4 regions of the Streptomyces sp. NPDC002276 genome follow, and region 1 is predicted to be linked to each of the others. Evidence: riboswitches for the same ligand, from Rfam matches in the RefSeq annotation. Region 1 holds a riboswitch; each other region holds the start of a gene.

What was found. A riboswitch is a leader RNA that binds a small molecule or an ion and turns the genes downstream of it on or off. The one in region 1 is predicted to bind cyclic di-AMP.
Region 2: it holds a riboswitch for cyclic di-AMP, as region 1 does, so the genes downstream of both, ACWIHT_RS31780 (transglycosylase SLT domain-containing protein) here and ACWIHT_RS03030 (NlpC/P60 family protein) in region 1, are expected to answer to the same signal.
Region 3: it holds a riboswitch for cyclic di-AMP, as region 1 does, so the genes downstream of both, ACWIHT_RS11610 (M23 family metallopeptidase) here and ACWIHT_RS03030 (NlpC/P60 family protein) in region 1, are expected to answer to the same signal.
Region 4: it holds a riboswitch for cyclic di-AMP, as region 1 does, so the genes downstream of both, ACWIHT_RS05235 (transglycosylase family protein) here and ACWIHT_RS03030 (NlpC/P60 family protein) in region 1, are expected to answer to the same signal.

What each region holds. Positions count from the first base shown of each region.
Region 1 is NZ_JBSFCQ010000001.1:642,648-646,851, reverse strand. Features, by position in the region: gene ACWIHT_RS03035 (DUF1996 domain-containing protein) at 1-1,405, opposite strand, end outside; cyclic di-AMP (ydaO/yuaA leader) riboswitch at 1,740-1,913, shown strand; gene ACWIHT_RS03030 (NlpC/P60 family protein) at 1,922-3,679, shown strand; gene ACWIHT_RS03025 (hypothetical protein) at 3,864-4,204, shown strand, end outside.
Region 2 is NZ_JBSFCQ010000014.1:175,355-179,558, reverse strand. Features, by position in the region: partial or broken gene ACWIHT_RS31795 (oligopeptide:H+ symporter) at 1-284, shown strand, start outside; partial or broken gene ACWIHT_RS31790 (RNA-guided endonuclease InsQ/TnpB family protein) at 386-736, opposite strand; partial or broken gene ACWIHT_RS31785 (CocE/NonD family hydrolase C-terminal non-catalytic domain-containing protein) at 741-1,872, shown strand; cyclic di-AMP (ydaO/yuaA leader) riboswitch at 2,136-2,307, shown strand; gene ACWIHT_RS31780 (transglycosylase SLT domain-containing protein) at 2,311-2,778, shown strand; gene ACWIHT_RS31775 (HAD family hydrolase) at 2,890-3,696, opposite strand; gene ACWIHT_RS31770 (LacI family DNA-binding transcriptional regulator) at 3,803-4,204, opposite strand, start outside.
Region 3 is NZ_JBSFCQ010000003.1:636,178-640,381, forward strand. Features, by position in the region: gene ACWIHT_RS11605 (GntR family transcriptional regulator) at 1-662, opposite strand, end outside; gene ACWIHT_RS11610 (M23 family metallopeptidase) at 849-1,604, opposite strand; cyclic di-AMP (ydaO/yuaA leader) riboswitch at 1,618-1,779, opposite strand; gene ACWIHT_RS11615 (M16 family metallopeptidase) at 1,982-3,370, opposite strand; gene ACWIHT_RS11620 (M16 family metallopeptidase) at 3,367-4,204, opposite strand, start outside.
Region 4 is NZ_JBSFCQ010000002.1:28,810-33,013, forward strand. Features, by position in the region: gene ACWIHT_RS05225 (cytochrome P450 family protein) at 1-398, shown strand, start outside; gene ACWIHT_RS05230 (transglycosylase family protein) at 588-1,583, shown strand; cyclic di-AMP (ydaO/yuaA leader) riboswitch at 1,777-1,949, shown strand; gene ACWIHT_RS05235 (transglycosylase family protein) at 1,959-2,660, shown strand; gene eno (phosphopyruvate hydratase) at 2,954-4,204, shown strand, end outside.

The sequences.
Region 1 (4,204 bases):
TCAGGCTCTCGGAGAACACGTTGATGAAGTCGCCGTGGTCGGTGACGGGCTTGTGCTGCTGCTCGGGGAAGGAGTCCACCGCGAACAGTGGGCTCGTCTTGCCGCCGTCCTGGAGGCTCGGCGCGTCGACGGCGTAGACGATCCGCTGCACCAGCTGCGGAATGGCCTCGAAGCCGGCCGGGCAGGCGCCGTCGGCGGCCTCGAAGGCCACGTGGGTGCGGTGGTTGGCGCTGTCGATGTTGCGGCCGTCCCAGCAGCTCTGGAACTTGAAGGTGCGCACGACGTCACTGCCGGACGGGCACAGCGGGTACTTGTCCTTGAGCTGACGGTCCTCGAACCCGGTGCAGCTCCAAGAGGCGTTGGCGTTGGCCGGGCCGTTGACGAAGGCCTTCGCGTCGCCGGTGATGATGCGCAGAAGGCGCGGCATCGCGACGACCTTGCTCTGCGGGTTGCCCTCGAAGGTCAGGGTGACCTGCTTGGCCGTGACGATCTCGCCGGTGTTGCCCTCGGTGCCGCCGCCGGGCTTGTCGGCGTCCCGCTCCTGCTTGCCGTTCTGCAGGCGCAGCACCGGCCAGTAGTAGGTGGACTTGTCGCCCGGGTTCTCGCAGCTCGTGTCGGCGTTCGCGAGGTCCTGGTCGCTGGCGAAGGCGTTGTTGGACTGGTTGCCGATGTAGTCGTGGAAGTGGTGGGCGCCGTTGGTGACACCGGGCGCGACGATCACGTTGTCGGAGTTGAACAGGCCGTTCTCGTTCACCCCGCAGGCGGTGACGAACGTACCGCGCGAGGCGCCCGCCTGCTGCTGCGGAGCGTTCACATTCGGCTGTACGGAGGTGATGTCCGCGTAGTCAGAGGCGACCGGCCCGTTGGTGGACTGCTGCTGGCCCTGCTGACCCTGGCCGCCCTGGTCCCCGGTGCTGGCGCTGGCGCTCTGGTCGTCGCCGTTGCCTCCCTGGTCACCCTGATCGCCGGTCTCGTTCGTGGGCGCGATCAGCGTGCAGGCGGCGAGGGCGTCGAGTCCCTCCGGGCGGTCCCCGACCTGCGCGATGGCGTCGTCGATCCGCCCGATGGTCTCGGCCCGCTTCTCCTTCAACGGATTCATGATCTCGTTGTCGGCGAAGGAGGCGTCCTGGCGAATGGAATCCCTTGAGTCCTGAAGTTTCTGGTAGGCCTCGGTTATCTGCTGGTCCAGATTCGCGAGTTCCTTGTCGACGTCGGCCTTCGCCTCGTCGGGCACCGTCGTCAACTGGGTACCGACGTCCGGGCAGTCGATCGTCGCGCCTCGCGATGCCGCGTCCGGAGACCCTTGTTGGGCGGAGTCACCGCCCCAACCACCTTCGGACGCCGACGCGTAGACGTTCGCCGCCATCAGTCCTCCGCCGCCCAGCATCAGGGCGACTGCTGCCATCGTCGCGCGTCGTGCGCCTGTGGGGCGTCTGCGCGTGTTGCGTGCCAAGGAAGTTGCTCCTACACGTATCGGTCGGCCCGGCTCGTCCCGGCATGGAAATCCCCCGACCCAATACGGAGCCGGGCCCCGGTGTGTTCAACCGTCCCAGAAATTCATAGCGACCTCTTATGGATCACCGGCCCCGGCGGGCTCCTGCCCCCTCGACACACCAGGGCGAGGTAAAGGTCACAAATACGTATCGGACATATCGCGCTTCAACCTTCACACGAGGCACACACGTTGGCTAAGTTGGCGCTCAGGCCGTACGACCTACTCCGGCGATCGGCGCCGGGCCGCACGGCTCGCGCCGAGTCCGGCGTGTCGCTCGCGACAGCCGGAGCCGGGGACCCAACCGAACTTGGGGTGAATCGGTCCAACTGCCCCTCAGGGCAAGGACCGTAGGGCAAACCTTCCGTGATCGACGCCCGAACCCGACAGCTAACCCGGTAGGCGCGAAGCGGAAGGAGCACGTCTGCCATGCCGGCAGAACGACGCACGCGCACCGGAGGCAGTGGCCCCACCGTGGACGACCGACCCAGCCGCGACGAAGTCCAGCGGCGGATCAACTCCCTTTACGACAGGGCCGAGACGGCCACCGGAAACTACAACGCCACACGTGCGATGTCCGGGAAACCGCGCAAGCGTGTCGAGGCCCGCCCCAGCGCGTCACGTCCTTCCGACCCCGCCGTCGAAGCCGTCACCCGGCAGCTGTTCGACCGCGCCCGCACCCAACTGGGCCCGACCGTACCGGCGATGCTGCCGCCCGGCAGGACCCCGGCCCGCCCGGCCGAGTCCCGCCCCGAGCGGTCCGAACGACCCGAGCGACGCCCCGAGCCCCAGAGCACCGGCCGCGAACTCGAAATGCAGCCCGGTCGCGCCGTGGCCGAACTGACCATGGGGACCACCGCCGCACCGGAGCCCACCGCCCCGCAACTCATGCCCCCCGTAGCGGAGTTGACCGCTGCACCCATTGCCGCGCTGCCTCCCGCCGCACAGGAGACACAGCAGTCTCCCGTGATGGCACAGATGCCGCAGATGTCACAGATGCCGCAGGCACAGGTACCTCAGGCGCAGGTGCCGCAGCCTCCGCAGATGTCTCAGATCGCCCAGATCGCGCAGATGGCTCAGGCCCAGATGTCGCAGACGCCCACGGCGACCGTCCTCGACCTGCCGCCGGTACCGCCCGCCCCGGCCGTCGACGTGCCGCCCGCGCGCGTCATGGCACCGCAGCAGTTCGCGACCGCCCCGGCACCGGCCTTCGACCCGCTCACCGCGAGCCTGGACCTGCTCCCGTCCATCGGCACACCGCGTACCGAGACCGCGCCGACGGGCGCCACCTGGCCGCCCCCGGAGACGGCCTGGCCCGCCCCGGAGACCACGTGGTCCACCGGACAGATGCCGATGGTGACCGAGCAACAACAGACCTGGTCGACAGGGCAGATGCCCGCGGTGACACAGCAACCGCCGTGGTCCACCGGCCAGTTCCCCGTGGTGACCGAGCAACAGCAGATGTGGTCGACAGGACAGATGCCAGCGGTGACCGAGCAACCTGCCTGGTCGACCGGGCAGATGCCCGCAGTCGCCGAGCAACCGGCCTGGTCCACGGGGCAGATACCTCTCATCCCCCAGCAGCCCACGGCCCAGCCCGAGTGGCAGCCCGCGCCGGAACCGTTTTGGCGCCCGCCCCAGCAGGAGTGGCAGCCGACCGCCCCCGCCCCCGAGGTCGCCTTCGCCGCGGCCCCGTCCGTCGCCCCCACACTCGCACCCCCCGCCCCTCCGGCCATGGCCCCGGAAGTCACCCTCCCACCGGCCCCGGCCATGAGCCCGGCGCCCGCCGCGGTCATCCCCACCACGACCGCACCGGACGCCGGCGCCCAGAGCAAGACCGCCACCGCGCTCGCCTTCGCCCGCGCGCAGATCGGCAGGCCCTGCCTGTGGGGCGCGGCGGGACCGGACGCGTACGACTGCTCCAGCCTCACCCAGGCCGCATGGAAGGCGGCGGGGGTCCTCCTCCCGCGCACCGCCCAGGAACAGTCCGGCGCGGGCGCCCTCGTCCCGCTCACGGACATCCACGCCGGCGATCTGATCTTCTTCTACGACAGCATCGACCACGTCGGCCTCTACACCGGCAACGGCCTGATGATCCACGCGCCGAGCCCCGGCACTCCGATACGCGAGGAGTCGATCTTCTACGCCGGTTCCGCCGCCATCCGGGGCGCCGTACGACCCGCCTGAGCCACTGGTTCACACGCGTCCCGCTACTCCCTGCGGGCCGCGTCGTTGCTCTGTACGAGTGGTGGAACCCAGGACACGGTCGTAGCGTCGAACCAGAAGACGGACGACGACCGTGTCCCGCAGGCGGGTCCACCGCCGGTGCGGGTGCGGAGTGACGGGTACGAACGGGCGGCCGGGAGCGGACATGTACAAACACACCATGGTCGGAGTCGTCACGGTCTGTGCCGCCGCTCTGCTGGCGCCGGCCGTGGGCACCTCGTCCGCGGCCCCGGCGACGGTGCACGCGCAACCGGTCGCCCAGCGGCAGCCCGCGGTCCCCGTGCTGGTCGACTGCCTCTGGCATCCCGAGGTGCGTCCCAGCGACTTCATGCTGGCCTGCGGCGACGGCAACAGCCGCCTGACGTCGCTGCGTTGGACCGACTGGAACGCCAACTCCGCGACGGCGACGGGCGTCAACTGGGTGAACGACTGCAAACCTTATTGCGCGGTGGGCAAGTTCCACTCCTTCCCGGTGACCGTGCGGCT
Region 2 (4,204 bases), on a different contig from region 1:
GAACGGCCGCATCCGTATCCGCAGCCTACGGAACCCTGGTCTATCTCGTCTCGGTCGCGGGCGGCTGGCTCGCCGACCGCATCCTCGGCTCGTACCGCGCGGTGCTGTGGGGCGGGATCCTGATCGCCTGCGGGCACTACGCGATGGCGGTCCCCACGGGCACGATGACCTGGGTGGGCCTCGGCCTGATCAGCGCCGGTACCGGCCTGCTCAAACCCAACGTGGCCACCATGGTCGGCAAGCTCTACCGCACCGACGACGACCGCCGGGACGCCGGTTCGGCTCGGTGTCCGGTTCGGTCGGTTCGGTCGGTCCGGTGGTGGGGTTGGTTGGTTTCGCGCTCTACTACGTGACTCCTCCACCCCCTGAAGAGGGTGGCTTCTCGCTATGCCGGTTGGGCTTCGCGACGGACCAGCCCGGCCCGTAGAACGTTGATCGCTCCCACCGTGTCCGCATGCGCGTGATGGCCGCACGAGACGCAGTGGAACTTCTCCTGAGTGGGCCGGTTCTCCTTGGCGGTGTGCCCGCATTGGGGGCACCGCCGGGAGGTGTTGCGGGGGTCCACGGCGATCACTTCCCGTCCGGCGTTTTCAGCCTTGGCGTGCAGGATCGTCAGGAACACCCCCCAACCGGCATCGGTGATCGAGCGGTTGAGCCCGGCCTTCGCCGCCGCCCCGTTGGGCAGGAACGCACCCGGCCGGTCGGGATCGGGCTTCGGCGCGGGAGCCTTGCTCATGTAGGAGACCCTCCGCTGGTGGGACCACTGGCTGAAGGGCGAGGACACAGGCGTGACGGCCGACCCACTCCTGCGCGCCTACGTCAGCGACTCGCATCCTCCGGCCACGGTCTACGACACCCTGCCGGGCCGTTGGGTCGGCGAGCCCGCGTGGCCCTCGCCGCACGTGAAGACGACGACGTACGGCCTCCGGGGCGCGCCCGTGATCGTCCGCTCTCCCATGCACACCGGGGTGGACGCAGGCCGTTTCTTCCCCTTCGGGAACGACGCCGATCTGCCGCCGGACCAGCGGGACGAGGACGCGCGGTCGGCGTGCTTCGAGTTCGAGGTGCCGGCCGAGACGTGGGTGCTGGGGCGGCCGAGGGTGCGGCTGCGGCTGACGAGTGGGGTGGAGCGCGGGCAAGTGACCGCGCGGCTGTGCGATGTCGCCCCGGACGGTTCCTCGACGCTGGTCACCCGGGGTGTGCTGAATCTGTCGGCGCGGTTCGGGCGAGACCGGGCGGTGCCCTGGACGCCGGGTGCCACGGAGGACGTGACCTTCGAGCTGAACGGGATCGGGCACGCGTTCCCGCCGGGGCATCGGATCCGGCTCGCGGTGTCGTCGGCGTACTGGCCGTGGATCTGGCCGCAGCCGGAGTCGGCGGCGGGGTTCACGCTGGACCCGGAGGGGAGTGCGATGGAACTCCCGGTTCGGGAGCAGGAGTTGGGGCCTGTTATTCGCTTCGACGAGCCCGAGGAGGCCGCGCCGATCGGGGTCAACTACCCCGCCACGCTGGACGAGCCGCGGCCCGAGCGGCTGGTCGTACGGGATGTGGCGAAGGGCGAGTGGCGGCTGGAGGTGGACCCCCGGTACGGGGGGCACGCGGGTGTATCCGGACGGGCTTGAGTTCACCGAGGACGCGCTGGAGACGTACACGATCGACGAGGCGGAACCGTTGTCCGCCCGTACGCGGTCCGACTGGACGATCCGGCTGCATCGGCCGGAGCTGGGATGGGACACGACCGTGCGCACGCGGTCGGAGATTACTTGCGACGAAACGGACTTTATTACCTCGAATGAGGTGATCTGCACCGAGGGCGGCGAAGTGATCTTTCACCGCACTTGGGAGAAAAGGATTCCGAGAACTGCCAGTTGAGGGCGAATGCCCGATTTGCCGTTCTTAATCCTGCCGTGAGTTGGGTCACGCGTTTCTGTGCGTGACCTGTGGTCCCGTGTGTTCGCGTTTCCCCTTGTGGCGATTGACAGTTGAACCTTGGCTTACGCAAAGGATCAAGTGCCCCATACGCCTCAGATCAAGGTCAATAGGGGTTAGGTGTGATTCCGCCACTTGTTCCGGACATGTGCTCTCGCATAGTTTCCGGGCCTGTCGAGCGGAACGCCGAATCCTGCCGCCGCCCGGCATCCCAGTCACGAACTTCTCGCACGGCAGGAGCGGGGGACCCAGGTAAGTCGCCGGACCGGTCAGCACGACCGGGACGGCTTGGGGTTAAGTCACGTCCGTGAGGGCGTGGCCGGGCACCTCCCAGCCCGAACCCGACAGCTCACCTCGCAGGCGACGGAGAGGAACCTCGTCATGCCTGCATCCGCTCAGTCCCGCCGCGCCCGCCTTGTCCGCCGTGTCGTTGTCGCCGGTACCGGTGTCGCGATCCTCGCGCTGCCCGTCGTCGGGGCGACCACCGCGTCCGCGGCCACCACCGCCTCGACCACCGCCGCCGGGTACCCCAACACCCTTGACGGGTGGATCCGCGAGTCGCTCGCGATCATGGCGCAGAAGGGGATTCCGGGGACGTACAACGGGATCTACCGGAACGTGATCCGTGAGTCGTCCGGCAACCCGTACGCGATCAACAACTGGGACTCCAACGCGGCGGCGGGTACGCCGTCGAAGGGGCTGCTCCAGGTGATCGACCCGACGTTCAACGCGTATCACGTTGCCGGGACTGCGTTTGATCCTTATGACCCGGTTGCGAACATCACGGCTGCGTGCAATTACGCTGCGGCGGTTTATGGGTCGATCGACAACGTTTACGGGGCTTACTAGAAACGTGGACCAGCCATGACGGGTTGTGTTTTGAGTGGCACCGCCGTCGTGGCTGGTCGCGCCCGCGCGGCGGAGCCGCAAATTGACACAGCCCCGCGCCCCTGAAGACCTTCAGCTGAAGAGTCTTTCAAGTACCAGCGCGATGCCGTCGTTCTCGTTCGACAGCGTTACCTCATCGGCTACTGCCTTCAACTCCGGGTGGGCGTTGGCCATCGCCACTCCATGTGCTGCCCAGTCGAACATCGGGATGTCGTTCGGCATGTCGCCGAAGGCAATGGTGTCGGACGGGGTCAGGCCCAAGTGGTGGGCCGCCAGGGCGAGGCCCGTCGCCTTGGTGATGCCGAGTGGCTGGAGTTCGACGGTGCCGGGGCCGGACATGGTGACCGAGGCCAGGGAACCGACCACCGAGCGCGCCGTGGACGCCAACTCGTCGTCCTCCAGGGCCGGGTGACGGAGCAACACCTTGCTGATCGGTTCGCACCACAGGTCGTCGCGCTTCCCCACACGCACCGCGGGGAGCGTGGGGTGGGGCATCAGGTAGCCGGGCTCGATGAGCGTGAGGCCGTCCACTCCGTCCTGGTCGACCGCCGCGTAGACCTGGCCCACTTCCGCCTCGATCTTGCCGAGCGCGGTCTCCGCCAGCTCACGGTCCAGGGTGACCGACCAGAGCAGACGGTCCGCACCGGCGTCGTACAACTGGGCGCCCTGTCCGCACACCGCGAGCCCCCTGCTGCCGAGGTCTTCGAGGAGCGGGCGCACTCTCGGGGCGGGCCTGCCGGTGACGACCAGGTGCCGGGCGCCGGCCGCCGCCGCCCTCGCGAGTGCGTTGCGGGACCGGTCGGAGAGTGTGTCGTCGCCGCGCAGCAGCGTTCCGTCCAGGTCGGTGGCGATCAGTGCATATGCGAGGGGTGCGGCCATGATCAGAGAATACGGATGGAACGCCCCACCGACTCGACACGAACCGGACGGCTGCTGCCTTCACATCCGTTGACCCGAGTTCCGGTTGGTTTGACAGTTACGGCGGTTATGCCGACTCCCGGATCACCAGTTCGGTGGGCAGGATCACGCCCGCCGTGTCCTCGCCGGCGATCTGCGCGAGCAGCATGCGGACCATCTCGGCGCTGATGCGGTCGTAGGGCTGGCGCATGGTCGTGAGGGCGGGGGTGATCGCCGTGGCCGCCGCCGAGTCGTCGAAGCCTCCGACAGCGATGTCATCCGGGACCGAACGGCCGGATTGCTGAAGGGTGTTGACGACTCCCAGGGCCATGAGGTCGGAGGCTACGAACACCGCGTCTATGTCGGGGGCCTGGGCGAGGAGGCGCCGCGCCGCTTCCTCGCCGCCCGTGCGGCGGTAGTCGCCCTCGACCACGAGGGTCGGGTCGTGGGGCAGCCCCGCTTCGGTGAGGACGTCGCGGTAGCCGGCCAG
Region 3 (4,204 bases), on a different contig from region 1:
TGCGAAGTCCTCACACGGTCCGTGCCGTTCGCGCCGCCGGGAAAGCGCAGCCGGTGCGCGGTGCCCGCGCGCTCGGTGTGCAGGGCCGTGATCGCCCGCGCGCGCTCGCCGTCGCCGCGCGCCACGGCGTCCACGATGGCCCCGTGCTCCGCCCAGGACTCCACGGGGTTGGCCGGTGCCTCCACCGCGTACATCCAGGCGATCTTGTGCCGCAGCTGGGTCAGCATCGAGGTCAGCGCGGGGCTCCCGGAGGCCTGGGCCAGCGTCTCGTGGAACCAGCTGCCCAGGGAGCGCAGATCCTCGCTGTTGCCCCTCCTGGCGCGCTCCTGGCCCAGCCGGACGAGGCCTCGCAGCACCTTGAGGTGGGCCTCGGTGCGCCGCTGGGCGGCCCGCGAGGCGCCGAGCGGCTCCAGCAGCATCCGCATCTCCAGCAGGTCGGCGGCCTCCTGCTCGGTCGGTTCCGCGACGCACGCGCCCGCGTGCCGCCGGGTCACCACGAACCCCTCCGCCTCCAGCGTGCGCAGGGCCTCGCGCACGGGCACGCGCGAGACGCCGTACCGGCGCGCGAGGAGTTCCTCCGTGAGCCGGCCGCCGCGCTCGTAGACACCGGCGACGATGTCGTCCCGGATCGCCGTGCATACCGAGTGCGCCGGAATACGCATGTCCGACCTCCGCCTTAATCCCCGTGAAACGTCGACGATTGACGTGTGTTCCGTGACTCTATTGCAATCAGCGGGAATTTCCGATGGCGGACCGGAATCCATGGATATTTTTTGGACAGGAGGGGTCCGGAAACGCCGAAAGCCCCGGCGGACGGCCGGGGCTCCAGGAAGTGCGGTGGTGCGTCGTCAGACGTTGACGCCGTGCTTGCGGAGGTAGGCGACGGGGTCGACGTCGGAGCCGTACTCGGCGGTCGTACGGGCCTCGAAGTGGAGGTGCGGTCCGGTGACGTTGCCGGTCGCCCCGGAGAGGCCGATCTGCTGGCCCGGGGTGACCTGCTGGCCGACCGAGACACCGATGGACGACAGGTGGCCGTACATGGTGTACATGCCGTCGGCCATCTTGATCACGACCTCGTTGCCGTACGAGCCGCCCCAGCCGGCCTCGACGACGGTGCCGGAGCCCACCGCGTGGACGCTGGTGCCGGTCGAGGCGTGGAAGTCGATGCCCGTGTGGGCGCCGGAGGACCACAGGGAGCCGCCGGTCTTGTAGCCGGTGGACACATAGGAGTTGGCGACCGGCGCGACGAAGGTGTTGAGCCGCTTGCGCTCGGCCTCGCGGGCGGCGCGCGCCTGGGCCTCACGGGCCGCCTCGGCCTGGGCGGCGGCCTTGGCGCGGGCGGTCTCCTCGGCGAGCGTCTCGGCGGCGGCCTGCCGCTGGGCGACGGCCTGGGCGTCGATCTTCTCGGCCACGGCATCGCCCATGGCGACGACCGGGGTGAGGCCGGTCTGCTCGGGGGCGGGCTCGGCGGCGAACGCGGGGGCGCTCGCCAGGGTGCCGACGACTCCGGTGGCGGCGAACGCGGCGACACTCGCGGCGCGAACGGTGGTGCGGTGGGTCCGGCTCGGGCGACGGTGCTTCCCGGTGGCGCGGGTGAACGCCATGAAGTGGCTGGTCCTTTCCTTCCTTCTCGCCTACCGGGTTAGCTGACGGGTTCGGAGCAGGAAGGTCTCCTACGGACTCCCGCCACACGCGCGGGCGTCCGATTCACCCCAGGGACTCATGTGGGTCCCCGGCTCCCCTGGCTCGCGCCGTACGGGGACTCGGCGATGACTGTCCGGTGCCGCGAGTGCGGCGCGGTGCCTGACGGACAGCCGGACCGACGCTAAGGGGGGCCACTTTCAATCCCCAAACGGATCACGGTTTTTGTAGCGCACGCCACAGGGCAGACAGGCAACCTCTCCCCCAATTCGGACAATAGGGAGCCCTGGTGGCGCTTCCGTCACCAGGGCTCCCCCACGCGCGCGTGCCGCTGTCGCGTCTACTCCGCCGGAACGACGGTCACTTCGCCGATGCCGAGGGCCTCGACGGGCTCCTTGATCTGCTCCGCGTCGCCGACGAGGATCGTCACCAGACGGTCCACCGGGAAGGCGTTCACGACCGCCGCGGTCGCCTCCACGGTGCCGGTCGCGGCGAGCTGCCGGTACAGCGTCGCCTGGTAGTCGTCGGGCAGGTGCTGCTCGACCTGGTCGGCCAGCGTGCTCGCCACGGCCGCCGCGGTCTCGTACTTGAGCGGCGCCACGCCGACGAGGTTCTGTACGGCGATGTCCCGCTCGGCGTCGGTGAGTCCGCCCTCGGCGAGCTTGCGGAGCACCGTCCACAGGTCGTCGAGTGCGGGACCCGTGTTCGGGGTGTCCACGGAGCCGCTGATCGCGAGCATCGACACGCCCGTGCCGTCGGGTGCCGAACGCAGCACCTGGCCGAACGCGCGCACACCGTAGGTGTAGCCCTTCTCCTCGCGCAGGACGCGGTCCAGGCGGGAGGTGAGGGTGCCGCCGAGGCAGTACGTGCCGAGCACCTGCGCGGGCCACACGCGGTCGTGCCGGTCGGCTCCGACGCGGCCGATGAGCAGCTGCGTCTGGACGGCGCCGGGCCGGTGCACGATCACGACCCGCCCGGTGTCGTCGGCGGTCACCGGCGGCACGGGGCGCGGCTGCGCGGTGGAACCGGTCCACGAGCCCAGGGTGTCGGCGAGCAGCGCGTCCAGGTCGATGCCGGTGAGGTCGCCGACGACCACGGCGGTGGCGGTCGCGGGGCGGACATGCCGGTCGTAGAAGGCGCGTACGGCCGTGGAGTCGATCTTCTGGACCGTCTCCTCGGTGCCCTGGCGGGGGCGCGACATGCGCGAGCTCGCCGGGAACAGCTCCTTGGAGAGCTCCTTGGCCGCGCGGCGGGACGGGTTGGCCGTCTCGTGCGGGATCTCGTCGAGGCGGTTGCGGACCAGCCGCTCGACCTCGCTGTCCGCGAAGGCGGGCGCCCTGAGGGCGTCCGACAGCAGGCCGAGGCCCTTGGCCAGGCGCGAGGCGGGGACCTCCAGGCTCAGGCGCAGCCCCGGGTGGTCGGCGTGCGCGTCGAGGGTGGCGCCGGAGCGCTCCAGCTCGGCGGCGAACTCCTCCGCTGAGTGCTTGTCGGTGCCTTCGGAGAAGGCCCGCGCGGTGATCGTGGCGACGCCGTCCAGGCCTGCCGGTTCGGCCTCCAGGGGCGCGTCGAGGAGCACCTCGACGGCGACAACCTGCTGGCCGGGGCGGTGGCAGCGCAGGACGGTCAGGCCGTTGCCGAGCGTGCCACGCTCGGGCGCCGGGAAGGCCCACGGCCTGGCCTCGCCGGCCTGGGGCTGCGGGTGGAACTCCATCGTGGCGAGCTCGGTCACTTGGCCGCCTCCTCGTTCTCGTCGCCGGCCTCGGCCGCTGCTTCGTCGGCGTCCTCGTCCGCGATCGGCTCGTAGACGAGCACCGCGCGGTTGTCGGGCCGCAGTCGCGCCTTGGCGACCTCCTGGACCTCCTCCGCCGTCACGTCCAGGACGCGCTGTACGGCGGTCAGGGCGAGCTGCGGGTCGCCGAACAGGACGGCGTAGCGGCACAGTTCGTCCGCGCGGCCCGCGACCGTGCCCAGCCGGTCCAGCCACTCGCGCTCCAACTGGGCCTGGGCGCGCTCCATTTCCTCGGCCGTGGGGCCCTCCGCGGCGAACCGGGCGAGCTCCTCGTCGATGGCGGCCTCGATGACGGGCACCTCGACGTCACCGGACGTCTTGACGTCCAGCCATCCCAGGGAGGGCGCTCCGGCCAGCCGCAGCAGCCCGAAGCCGGCCGCGACGGCCGTACGGTCGCGTCGTACGAGGCGGTTGTAGAGGAGCGAGGACTCGCCGCCGCCGAGGATGGTGAGGGCGAGGTCGGCCGCGTCGGACGCGCGCGTGCCGTCCTCCGGGAGCCGGTAGGCGCACATCAGGGCGCGCGCCGGGACCTCTTCCTCGACGATCTCGCGCAGCTCGGCGCCCATCGTGTCGGGCAGTGCGCCGTCACGGGGTGCGGGCTTGCCGTCGTGCGAGGCGATGGACCCGAAGTACTTCTCGATCCAGGCGAGCGTCTGCTCGGGGTCGATGTCGCCGACCACGGACAGGACCGCGTTGTTGGGCGCGTAGTAGGTGCGGAAGAACGCGCGCGCGTCCTCCAGGGTGGCCGCGTCCAGGTCCGCCATCGAGCCGATG
Region 4 (4,204 bases), on a different contig from region 1:
TCCTGCGCTACGACGGCCCGGTGGAGCTGGCGACCTGGCGGTTCGCCACCCGCTCCGTCACCCTCGGCGGGCAGGACATCGCGGCCGGCGATCCCGTACTGGTCGTCCTGGCCGCGGCGGACCGCGATCCGGAACGGTTCGCCGATCCCGACGTCCTCGACCTCGGTCGGCGTGACAATCAACACCTCGGCTACGGCCACGGCATCCACTACTGCCTCGGCGCCCCGCTCGCCCGCCTGGAGGGACAGACCGCGCTCGCCACCCTCCTCACCCGCCTGCCCGACCTCCAACTCGCGGCGGATCCGGCCGACTTGCGCTGGCGCGGCGGCCTCATCATGCGCGGACTGCGCACCCTGCCAGTGGAGTTCACCCCCGGAGCGACCACACCAAACCCGTAAACCCGGACCGAACGGGCCATCTCGCCGCGTAAACCCGAAGATGACAGTTCCTCAACTCTGTGATCTTCACGTGATCTACGTGGCATTAACTTGTGACAAGTGATCGACTGCGGCTACGTTCACGTACCAGCGCGGCGCCCCGCAGCACCCGTCGCGCGGTCCCCCCGCCGTCACGCGAAAGGCCTCCGCATGCTCTCCGGGAACGGTCGTCACCGTCGCCCCCGCCAGGCTCCGGCAATGCTCGTCGCGGCCGGCGTGACCGGCTCCGCCATCGCCATCCCCCTCCTCGGCGCCGCCGCCGCGAACGCCGCCGACGGCACCACCTGGGACAAGGTGGCCCAGTGCGAGACCGGCGGCTCCTGGAGCGAGAACAGCGGCAACGGCCACTACGGCGGGCTCCAGCTGACCCAGGACGACTGGAACAAGTACGGCGGCCAGGACTACGCACCGACCGCCGACCTCGCCAGTCGCTCCCAGCAGATAGCCGTCGCCGAGAAGATCCTCGACGCCAAGGGCACCTCCGAGTGGGTCACCTGCGCGCTGGTCGCCGGCCTCACCACGACCTCGGGCTCGGCGGACGTCGACACCGGAGTCGCGAGCGACTCGCCGTCGACCGGTGCGACCGGCTCGTCGGGCTCCTCGGGCTCCTCGGGTTCTTCGGCTTCCTCCGACTCCTCCGATTCCTCGGACTCTTCCGGTGCCTCCGGATCGTTCGGGTTGTCCAACTCCGGCAACACGGAGCCGACCCCCTCCGATGCGTCCGACTCGCAGAGCCCGACCCCCTCCGCGACGGACAACCCCGCCAAGTCCGACAAGTCCACCACTCCTTCGACGGACGACGGCTCGGCCACCGCCTCCCCGAAACTCGACGAATCGGACAACTCGGAGCAGGCGGTGGGCAAGTGGAGCCTCGTCGACACCGGCGCGCTCGACGACTCCACCGATGACGGCGTCGAGCAGCAGAGCACCGGCAAGCACCGCGGCGCGAGCGCCGAGGAGAGCGTGACGCCCAAGACGTACACCGTCCGCGCCGGCGACTCTCTCGCGTCCATCGCCGACTCCCTTGACTTCGACGGCGGATGGCGCGCGCTGTACGCCGAGAACAAAAAGGTGATAGGCGCCGATCCGTCCGCTGTCGTCGCCGGTCAGACCCTGGACGTCAGTGCTGAAACGGGCGGAAAGTAGCAGCAAAACAGCGGGAGTTCACGTCACGCTTCGCGCCGAATGTCCGCTTTGGTGAAAGTGTGGGATGAGTCTCAGAAGCCCTGATCGTCTTTGAAATCCCGTGCCTTCCCTGTCTACGGTCAAGGCCGCTCGTCACCACGAGCCCCGGCTGCCGCACACGCCGAGTCCTGCCAGCGGCCTCCGGGAACAGTCGTCGCGTCAAGCGCCGTAGGCAGGAGCGGGGGACCCAAGGTAAGTGCCGGGCCCGGGAGTTGAGAGACACCGGAACCGGCTTGGGGTTAAGTCGCGCACCGAGAGGTGCGCGGCCGGGCAACTCACACGGCCCGAACCCGACAGCTCACCTCGTAGGCGTCGGTGAGGGGATTGGGATCTTCCATGCTGTTTTCCAGCAAGGGCAAGCACCGCCGTCCGACAGTTCTTCAGCGGTCTACCCGCGTCGCCACGCTCGCCGGCGTGACCGGTGTCGCCATCGCCGCCCCGCTCATGGCGGCCGGCAACGCCTCCGCCGCCACCGCCTCCGAGTGGGACACGGTCGCCAGCTGCGAGTCCGGCGGCAACTGGTCCATCAACACCGGAAACGGCTACTACGGCGGTCTCCAGTTCTCCGCCTCGACGTGGGCCGCGTACGGCGGCACCGCCTACGCCTCCACCGCGAACCAGGCCTCCAAGTCCCAGCAGATAGCCGTGGCCGAGAAGGTTCTCGCCGCCCAGGGCAAGGGTGCCTGGCCCACCTGCGGCACCGGCCTCTCCAGCGCCACCTACTCCGGCGGCAGCTCCTCCAGCTCCTCGAACAGCAGCGGCTCGTCGAGCAAGAGCACCACCGAGCGCTCCACGACCGACACCACCGCCTCCCGCTCCGCCGAGCGCCCGGCCGTGAAGAAGACCGTCACCACCCCGACCGGCAAGAAGGTCAAGAAGGGTGACGGCGAGTACAAGGTCGTCAAGGGCGACACCCTCAGCTCCATCGCCGAGAAGCACAAGGTCAAGGGCGGCTGGCAGCAGCTGTTCAAGCTGAACAAGAGCATCATCGACGACGCCGACTTCATCTACCCGGGTCAGCAGCTGCACCTTAAGTAGCACTCAGCTGAACCACAGCGCCCTCACATCCGTGGACTGCACTATGGAGACCTCGTGAGGGTCACCCCCGTCCCCCACGGGCTCCCCGCTCCGGTGCGTGTTCCCCCGTACGCACCGGGGCGGGGCTTTTTTGTTTCCGCTTCAGGGAACCTTTTTGTTCCGTTCGGAAACAATTTACTCTCGGTTCTGTCCATCAGGCGGCCGACCGGATGGCCAATCGCCCCGAGCCGGTTAGGCTCGTCTCGCAGAGCCGCTGCGGTGTTGCCGTAGCCGCGTCAGACCCCAAGAAGGAGATGCTCGTGCCGTCCATCGACGTCGTCGTAGCCCGGGAAATCCTGGACTCCCGAGGCAACCCCACGGTCGAGGTCGAGGTCGGCCTCGACGACGGCAGCACGGGTCGTGCCGCCGTTCCGTCCGGCGCCTCCACGGGTGCCTTCGAAGCCGTCGAACTGCGTGACGGCGACCCCAACCGCTACGGCGGCAAGGGTGTCGAGAAGGCCGTACTCGCCGTCATCGAGCAGATCGGCCCGGAGCTGGTCGGCTACGACGCCACCGAGCAGCGCCTGATCGACCAGGCGATGTTCGACCTGGACGCCACCGACAACAAGGGCTCGCTCGGCGCCAACGCCATCCTCGGCGTCTCCCTCGCCGTCGCGCACGCCGCCTCCGAGGCGTCCGACCTTCCGCTGTTCCGCTACCTCGGTGGCCCGAACGCGCACCTGCTGCCCGTTCCGATGATGAACATCCTGAACGGCGGCTCGCACGCCGACTCGAACGTGGACATCCAGGAGTTCATGATCGCCCCGATCGGCGCGGAGTCCTTCTCCGAGGCGCTGCGCTGGGGCGCCGAGGTCTACCACACCCTCAAGAAGGTGCTGAAGACCAAGGGCCTGTCCACCGGCCTCGGCGACGAGGGCGGCTTCGCCCCGAACCTGGAGTCCAACCGCGCCGCCCTCGACCTCATCCTTGAGGCCATCAAGCAGGCCGGTTACATCCCCGGCGAGCAGATCGCGCTCGCGCTCGACGTCGCCGCGTCCGAGTTCTACAAGGACGGCAAGTACGAGTTCGAGGGCAAGTCCCGCTCGGCCGCCGAGATGACCGAGTACTACGAGGAGCTCGTGGCGGCCTACCCGCTCGTCTCCATCGAGGACCCGCTGTACGAGGACGACTGGGCCGGCTGGAAGGTCATCACCGACCGCATCGGCGAGAAGGTCCAGATCGTCGGCGACGACCTCTTCGTCACCAACCCCGAGCGCCTCGCCCGCGGCATCGAGGAGGGCACCGCCAACGCCCTGCTCGTCAAGGTGAACCAGATCGGCTCGCTGACCGAGACCCTGGACGCCGTCGAGATGGCCCAGCGCAACGGCTTCAAGTGCATGATGTCCCACCGCTCCGGCGAGACCGAGGACGTCACCATCGCCGACCTCGCCGTCGCGGTGAACTGCGGCCAGATCAAGACCGGCGCCCCGGCCCGCTCGGACCGCGTCGCCAAGTACAACCAGCTCCTGCGCATCGAGGAGATCCTCGACGACGCGGCCGAGTAC